DNA from 2 places in the Erysipelothrix rhusiopathiae genome. Region 1 is predicted to be linked to the other one. Evidence: a T-box and tRNA genes for the amino acid it is inferred to sense, from the RefSeq annotation. Region 1 holds a T-box; the other holds one or more tRNA genes.

Region 1 (4,415 bases):
AGGGTTGATGTTGTGTTTCTCGAACATTATGTCCTCGTCCTACGATTTGATTGTTATGAACAACGACAGCGCCTACCGGTACTTCTTCAAGATTATATGCAAGAAGTGCTTCTTGGTATGCCTCATCCATATATTTGTGATGTTCGATTGATAACGCCCCCTTATATACAAAAAGAGCCACAACACACATAAGAGCTAATGTAAGGCTGCTGCATTCCTGCCCTGACCTGGTTAACTAGATTATGTTGTTGTAGCATAGTTATTATATCAAAACTGTCCTAAAATGCAACCTCTTAAACGACTATTTTAAATGTTCCACGTGAAACATTATGGTATAATTTTGATGGAGGTTTCTTATGATTAAATTAATAGCTACTGATATGGATCACACGCTTTTAGACGATGATTCAAATCTACCCCGTAATTTTGAAGAAGTACTAAAGACGCTTAAAGATAATAACATCCATATGGTCTTGGCCAGTGGACGCACTCTATTTAGCATTAAGAAAAAAGCGGTTAATTTCATTGATGATCTATCGTTTGTTTCTGACAACGGCGCCATTGTAGAGCACAACGGCGAGATACTGTATAAATCAGTATTCTCTAAACTAGACGTAGAAACAGTAACAAAGGTTTTCCGTACATGTATCGAAACTTCGATTATTGCATCAGGTATTGATTGTGCCTATGTTGAACTCGGCGACCCAATACACGAACAATATCTCGAAGAGTATTATCCTGGGTTCGTTATTGTCGACGATCTCACAGCTGTAGATGTAGATTTTGTTAAGATAACTGCATGCAGTCTCAATCACACGGTTTCTAATTTTAATGAGATCGTTAAAGAATCTTTAGACGGGCACTTTAATGCTGTAACTGCGGGAGCGGTATGGATTGATGTAATGCATTCCAATGTTAATAAGGGATTTGGAATCAAGCACTTGCTAAACGCGCTTAATATCGACGCTGCGGACATTATTACGTTCGGTGACTATCACAACGATATCCAGATGTTAGAGCTGGCAGGAAGCTCTTATGCAGTCGCTAATGCACATGGGGATGTTAAAGGCGTTGTCACTGAAGTTATTGAATCGAATAATGAAAATGCTGTAATGAATCAAATTCAAAAATTAGTAAAAAAATAGAGCCTATTGATTAGGCTCTATTTTTTTCTTGAATCCCATGTAGGGTTGAAGTGCTTCAGGAATCAATACACTCCCATCTGCTTGAAGATTGTTCTCTAAAAATGCGATAAGCATTCTTGGTGGTGCTACAACTGTATTATTTAAAGTATGTGCATAAACACGGCCTTCTGGCGTATCAATACGTATTTTTAATCTACGTGCTTGAGCATCTGTTAAATTTGAACAGCTTCCGACTTCGAAATATTTCTTCTGTCTTGGGCTCCATGCCTCAACATCAACACTCTTATTCTTTAAATCCGCAAGATCTCCAGAGCAACATTCGAGAACACGAACAGGAATATCTAGGGTTCTAAAGAAATCTACTGAATTGTGGTAAAGTTCTTCGAATAGTGCCGCGCTGTCATCTGGGTGGCATACTACAACCATTTCTTGTTTCTCAAATTGATGGATACGGTATACCCCGCGTTCCTCAATTCCGTGAGCCCCTACTTCTTTACGGAAGCATGGTGAGTAACTTGTAAGTTTATGAGGTAGCGTTTCTCCGTCGATAATAGTATCAATGTATTTACCAATCATGGAGTGTTCACTTGTACCGATTAGATATAAGTCTTCTCCTTCGATTTTATACATCATGTTTTCCATCTCTTCAAAACTCATTACGCCACTTACTACATCACGATGAATCATAAATGGAGGGATAACATAGTCATAGCCACGATCAATCATAAAATCGCGTGCATATGAAGTAACTGCGGAATGCAATCGTGCGATATCCTTTTGAAGGTAATAGAATCCAGCTCCCGCAACTTTTCGTGCTGCATCAAGATCAATACCGCCAAACGACTCCATAATATCAGTGTGATAAGGAACGTCGAATCCTTTATCGACAATATCTCCCACTGTATAGCGTTCAACATTCTCACTGTCATCTTTACCAATAGGTACATCGTCCGCAATGATATTAGGGATCTCCATCATTAAAGCTTTTATTTTATCAAACAAAGGTTCTTCGCGTTCTTCGATATCTTTAAGTTCGAGAGCGAAAGCTTGAACTTGTTCCTTTACAGCATTTGCTTCATCAATCTTTTTCTGACCCATAAGCTGACCAATTTGTTTACTTAAAGCATTACGTTGCCCTCTTAGTTCATCGGCGCGAGTCTTAATTCCGCGATATTCAATATCTAGAGCAATGATTTCGTCTACCATATCCGCTTTATGTTCTTGGAACTTCTTCTTAAGGTTTTCCTTAATAAGCTCAGGATTGGTTCTAAATAGATTAATATCTAACATATTTTTCTCCTTTTGAAAATAAAAAAAACACCTCTTAAGGGACGTGTAAACGTGGTGCCACCCTTTTTCATATGTTCCACGTGGAACATACCTTTAACAGATAACGGTTGTCTTCCGAAATGAATCTCTCCAGGGTGGAACTATAAAGTTTTATAATGATTTTCACCAAGCATCATCTCTCTTAAATAAAACAGTTATATTAATCCCTCTCAACGAGTTAAGTAAATTATAGCGATTATCATATTTTAAGTCAAATAGAATCGAAAGAAAAAGCAAGGAGTTTCCTCCTTGCTTATGTTACTCTGCAATTTCTATTTCTTTTTCATTAACAGGTTCTACTTGATCTGTTGTTTGTTCTTCATCTGGTTCCTCAACTGTAGGTTGAAGAATCGCAACTTGCGACACAGAATCTGTTTCACCAACGTTAATCAAACGAACACCAATCGTTGATCGTCCATAAATTCCGATGTTACTGATTTCTGTACGAATAACAGTTCCTTCATTAGAGATGATTAATGCTTCCTCATCACCGTTAACTGCACGAAGTGAGACAAGGTTACCATTCTTCTCAGTAATGTTTACTGTTTTAACGCCCTTAGCCCCACGTTTGGTGCGTCGGTATTCCGCGATGTCAGTACGCTTACCGTAACCTTTTTCGGTTACAGCTAGGATATATTGACCTTCACGGTCAGTAGCAATTCCTACTACTTCACCTTCATCAACATTAAATCCAATAACACCTGATGCTGTACGTCCCATAGAACGGACTTCATTTTCATCGAATCGAACGGCCTTACCGTTGCTTCCTCCGATAATGATTTCATTATCTCCGTTTGTCATGCGAACACCTACGAGTTCGTCATCTTCACGAAGTGTAATCGCAATTTTACCGTTTTGGCGTATTGATTCAAACTCTTGAACTTCAACACGTTTCACAATACCTTGTTTTGTAACGAAGAATGCATATTTTGATTCGTCATCTTTCGCAACTTTAACGAGCGTTTTAACGGTTTCACCTTCTGTAAGGTTTAATAAGTTAACAACTGGTATTCCTTTTGATGTACGGCTTGATGACGGTACATTAAATCCGCGAATACGGTAAACTTTTCCGAGGTTTGTAAAGAGTAATAGATAATCATGTGTCGACATCGCTATAAATTGATCAACGGTGTCTTCATCGTATGTACTAATACCGCGTACACCTTTTCCACCGCGATTTTGTGTATTGAATGAATCAACTGTGGTACGTTTGATATATCCATTCATTGTCATCGTAACAACAATATCTTCAACTGGAATTAAGTCTTCATCTAACATATCAATATCAGCTTCTACAATTTCAGAACGACGATCATCACCAAATTTTGTTTTGATTTCGATTAATTCATCTTTAATGATTGTAAGCAATCGGTCGTGGTTCGCTAAAATATCTTTTAAATCAACAATTAGAATAGTTAATTCATTGAATTCATTCTCAACTTTATCACGTTGCAATCCGGTCAAACGACGCAATTGCATATCTAATACTGCTTTAGATTGAATTTCTGTTAAATCAAACGCTTCATTGAGTCGAGTAATCGCTTCTGGATCATCCTTGGATGAACGTATGATTGAAATAACTTCATCAATATGATCAAGTGCAATCATAAGTCCTTGTAGGATATGTGCGCGATCTTCTGCTTTTTTCAATTCAAATTGTGTTCTACGTGTAACAATTTCAATTTGATGATCACGATAGTGACTTAATACTTGTAATAGATTTAATAACTCAGGTCTTCCATTAACAAGTGCTAACATATTCACCCCAAACGATGATTGGAGTGCTGTAAGACGATAAAGTTGGTTTAATACAACTTCCGCTTGAACTTCTCTTCGTAGTTCTACTACAATACGAATTCCTTCACGGTTTGATTCATCTCTTAGGTCTGTGATTCCATCAATTTCTTTATCACGAACAAGTGTTGCGATTTTTTCTACTAA
Region 2 (4,415 bases), 740 kb from region 1:
TCTCGAACGATGGCGGATACAAGCTATTCTAAAGGAGAAATCTTTTACTACCTCAAACCCCAAAACCAATCGCTCCCAAAATATAAGCGATATGAAGACAGTTCACCATCGGATGAACCCGTAATGATTGCGGATGAAACGATTTCACTTTATGGTAATTATATGAATGGTGATAAAGCAAATACAGTTATAAAAACAAAACGCGACAATCTACCTAAGATACTCTTTATCGGAGATTCATTCGCCAATGCTTTAGAGTACCTTTCGATTTATGATTTCAATGAAGTTCATTCACTGGATTTACGTTCCTATAAAGGTAATGTATATGAATACATTGAAAAAAACAAATTCGACGTAATCGTCTTTGTTCGAAACACACAACTTAATTTAATTGAAAATGAATAGGAGATTCTATGCCCCTTACAAGTTACACATTTTTATTTGTTTTCCTTCCCCTTGCAATTCTCATAAACCTTGCGACACATGGAAAACATAAGACATCCCTTTTAGCAGTTCTTAATTTATTTTTTATCAGTTATCTTGGACTTGGTCCATTGCTTATCATTATTTTATCGATGTTGAGCTATTTCTATGCTGCATCCTACTTGTATAAGAAACCACATAAGCAGGTGTTTATAGCTACAGTTAGTCTAAATATCTTAGTCTTAGTTTTCTTTAAGTATAAACCGCTTTTTATTGAAACAACAAACTTGACTTTTTTAGAAGGATTAATGGCTCCTCTCGGCATATCTTTTTATACATTTCAAGGTATTGCTTATCTAGCAGATGTCACATATCGTGGTCGAAAGCCCGAAACGAACCTGCTTAAATTCAGTGCATTCTTTATGTTATTTATGACTATCACGTCAGGACCTATCTTAAGATATGATGAAACCAAACTTGAAAACAAAGATGTACCGAATGAAATGTTATACAATGGTTTTATTCGCTTTACTATCGGTTTATTCAAGAAAGCATATTTAGCCGCTAATTTTGGACTCATTGCCTCAAAAGTCTACGAAGGGCTTTATACAACTGCTTTCTTTACCGGAACAGCATGGCTTGGCTCCATTGCGTTTATGCTTCAACTATACCTGGATTTTTCAGGATATACAGACATGGCAATTGGTATTGGTGGAATGTTTGGAATTCGATTACCAGAAAACTTTAATGATCCATACCTCGCACGATCATTTAGCGACTTTTGGAAGCGATGGCACATTACCCTTACCCGTTGGTTTAAAGATTACATTTACATCCCTTTAGGCGGAAATCGTAAAGGATCAATGCGCACTTATCTGAATATGTTCGTTGTATGGCTCATAACCGGATTTTGGCATGGCTCATCTCTAAATTTTATTATTTGGGGATGTTTCAACTTCTTAGTTATTATTTTAGAACGTAATGTGTGGGGAGAAACACTCAAAAAAGCACCACGAATCCTTCAACACCTTATCACCCTGATCATCATCAATATCGGTTGGGTTTTCTTCCGTGCAGGTTCCCTAGGGCAAGCTTTTGATTTTCTATCAAAAATGTTCATATGGGATATGAATTTAATTGGTATAAAACAAATCCTAACCTATGTACTCTCACGACCGATTGATTGGATTCTCGCAATCCTGTTTTGCACACCCATCGTTAATGCATTTATCATGCGTTGGAATGAAAGCGAAAAAAAATGGCAACAAAGGGCAAGTATGGTCTTGATCGTTGGATTATTTATACTCGGCATTATCTTTGTTGTCACAAGTTCCTTTAAAGCATTTATTTACCAACAGTTCTAATGAAAACAAGCAACAAAAAGACCCATAAAAATATGGGTCTCTTTTCTTTATTTCTACTCATCGAGTAGATTGATTTAAATTTGGCGGAGAACATGAGATTCGAACTCACGGAAGCTTTCACTTCGCCACCTTTCCAAGATGGTGCCTTAAGCCACTCGGCCAATTCTCCAGTGCTTATTTATTATACATAATAATTAAACAGAAAACAATGTATAATATACAAAAAGGAGGCTTTCTTTGTGCTACTTATCAATCGAATCAAAAACAGTACCCAACTTTCGGATACCGAATCAAAAATTGCGCAGTATATCCTTGAAAATCCGCAACTTGTGACTCAACTTACAATTCATGAATTATCTGAAATTACATATGCAAGTGCGTCAACCATTACCCGTTTTTGCCGAAAAATGAAAACGGAAGGATTTAGTGATTTTAAAGTTAAACTTGCTGGTGAATTAAGTTCATTCTCAATAACTGAAAATCGCATACGTGATGATGTTCCTTTCCAAAGCAATCACACAAGCACTGAAATTGTTCAATCAATCTTATCGCTTAACTATCAATCCATGAGTGATACCTATAACAACATCGACCTTGAACAACTCGAACGAATTGCCCATAAAATCTATTATGCGCCTCATATCTATTTATACGGATCGGGACAATCGTTAATTCTTGCTCAAGATTTCCAATATAAATTGTTTCGCATTGAACTCGATTGTAACCTCGAAACATCACTTGGTTTTCAATCACTCAAAGCCAATACACAACCGCTGGACAGTATTGCCCTCATTATTTCCTATTACGGTCAAAATGAACATAACAAAACCATTGTGGACTCCCTCGTTGAACGAAATATCCCCTATATCTTAATTACGGGTCCCTTAAACAATCCCTTATGCACACATGCCTCAGAAGTCGTACATGTTTCACCCCAAGAAGAACTTGTAACCAAGATGGCATCCTTCTCTTCGCGAACATCAATGCAACTCGTTCTTGATTTCATTTACGCTTTAATCTTCGCAATCGATTATGAAAAAAACCAAAAAATCATCGAAAAACACCCTTGGTATATAAAAAAAGACTCCTATCAGTGATTGGAGTCTTTTTTAAAATTTATATTGATCAAGATATCGTTTAACACCGTCTTCATGATTAAAACCACAGACTGCATCCGCAACATCCTTTACAGCTTGTGTTGCATTCTCCATCGCAACACCATGCCCTGCATCTTCAATCATATGTAAATCATTATTATTATCACCAAAGGTCATAATTTCATCAACTGTAATACCATACTTATCCATATAGTACTGAAGTCCGACCATCTTATTAATCCGTGGATCCATAAATTCAATTAACTCTTTTTGAGAGTAAAACGCAACATAGCGCGGATCGGGATTTTCATGTACATATGCTTCAATACGCGCTAAAGTTTCAGGTTCTCCACTGAAGATGATTTTAGCATGTGAATCTAACACTTTAGAACGAACATCGACATACTCCAAATCAATATGTGTACGAACTTCGATATTATAGAAATCCTCAAATTGTGTATACAGTTTTCCAGGACCTGTTAATACGGGGTTTCCACCCATGGGCATAAAGGTATCTAAAATTTCACGAATTAAATCACCACTCAATGGGAACTGTTCATGGATCTCACCATCCGCAAAATCATAAACAAAACCACCGTTATCACAGATTGCGAAATCAAATAATTCTGCGATATCGGGTATACCAAAGACTGCGGAATCCATGGGTCTGCCCGTCGCAACCCCAAACTTAATCCCCTTCTGACGCAGTTTTAAAATCGTTTCCCGCATCGAAGGCGTTAAAGCATGATCTGCGTCCAAGAGTGTCCCGTCCATATCTGTCGCAATTAATTTAATCATATACTTCCTCAACTTTCATAAAAAAAACAGAAGGCAAAGCCTCCTGTCCATTATAGCAATATAATCCCTAATCTGCGATGTATTTAACGCCTTGGCTTTCGAGTTCCGCAATTTTATCTGCAAATTGCGGTAAATACGCTTTATGGGCTACAAGCATTTCGTGAAGCATATCGATTGTGTAATGCCCCCCTTGAATCATGGGATTAATCGAAAAGGCTTGAACCGCTTTACGATAATTTCCAGTAACCGCGGCTTCAATGACCGTTTCTTCCATGGCTTTCATCATTTGGAGTTGACCACGTGCTGCCGGTTCAAAAGAACCCCAGTTAAATGGTTCGGCGCCATGAGAGGTAATAACACTTGTAACCTCCACAACACAATCATATGGCAAATCGGTAATCGTACCATTATTTTGAGTGCTTACAGTCATTACGGTTCGTAAATCATTATGAATCGATGCAATTAACTGACAAGCTGCATCAGAATAATGGGCACCACCACGTTGTGTTAGCTCATCCGGCTTGTAATTCAAATTCGGATCTTTATACAACTCAAATAAAGCCGCTTCGGTTTGTTGAACCGTTTCAGCACGTGTCTTATGATTCGTCCAATTTTCCATAAACTCTTCTGTCATATTTCGTGCGATATAGTAGTAACGGTGATAAGAACATGGAATCATGCCTAAATCCTTCAGCTGATCAAGGTTATAAGGGATGGGTGTAATATTTTTCAC

The links. The T-box of region 1 lies ahead of serS (serine--tRNA ligase). A T-box ahead of a tRNA ligase gene usually reads a tRNA of that ligase, here a tRNA-Ser.
Region 2: it encodes a tRNA-Ser, which carries the amino acid that the T-box ahead of serS (serine--tRNA ligase) is inferred to sense. The anticodon was not compared.

What each region holds. Positions count from the first base shown of each region.
Region 1 covers NZ_LR134439.1:74,808-79,222, forward strand. Annotated here, with positions in the region: gene tadA (tRNA adenosine(34) deaminase TadA) at 1-181, opposite strand, end outside; RNA gene ffs (signal recognition particle sRNA small type) at 171-258, opposite strand; gene EL194_RS00355 (HAD family hydrolase) at 357-1,145, shown strand; gene serS (serine--tRNA ligase) at 1,149-2,435, opposite strand; T-box leader at 2,470-2,657, opposite strand; gene gyrA (DNA gyrase subunit A) at 2,733-4,415, opposite strand, start outside.
Region 2 covers NZ_LR134439.1:1,108,222-1,112,636, reverse strand. Annotated here, with positions in the region: gene EL194_RS05475 (hypothetical protein) at 1-405, shown strand, start outside; gene EL194_RS05470 (MBOAT family O-acyltransferase) at 414-1,787, shown strand; tRNA gene EL194_RS05465 (tRNA-Ser) at 1,869-1,956, opposite strand; gene EL194_RS05460 (MurR/RpiR family transcriptional regulator) at 2,027-2,884, shown strand; gene EL194_RS05455 (Cof-type HAD-IIB family hydrolase) at 2,897-3,682, opposite strand; gene EL194_RS05450 (6-phospho-beta-glucosidase) at 3,750-4,415, opposite strand, start outside.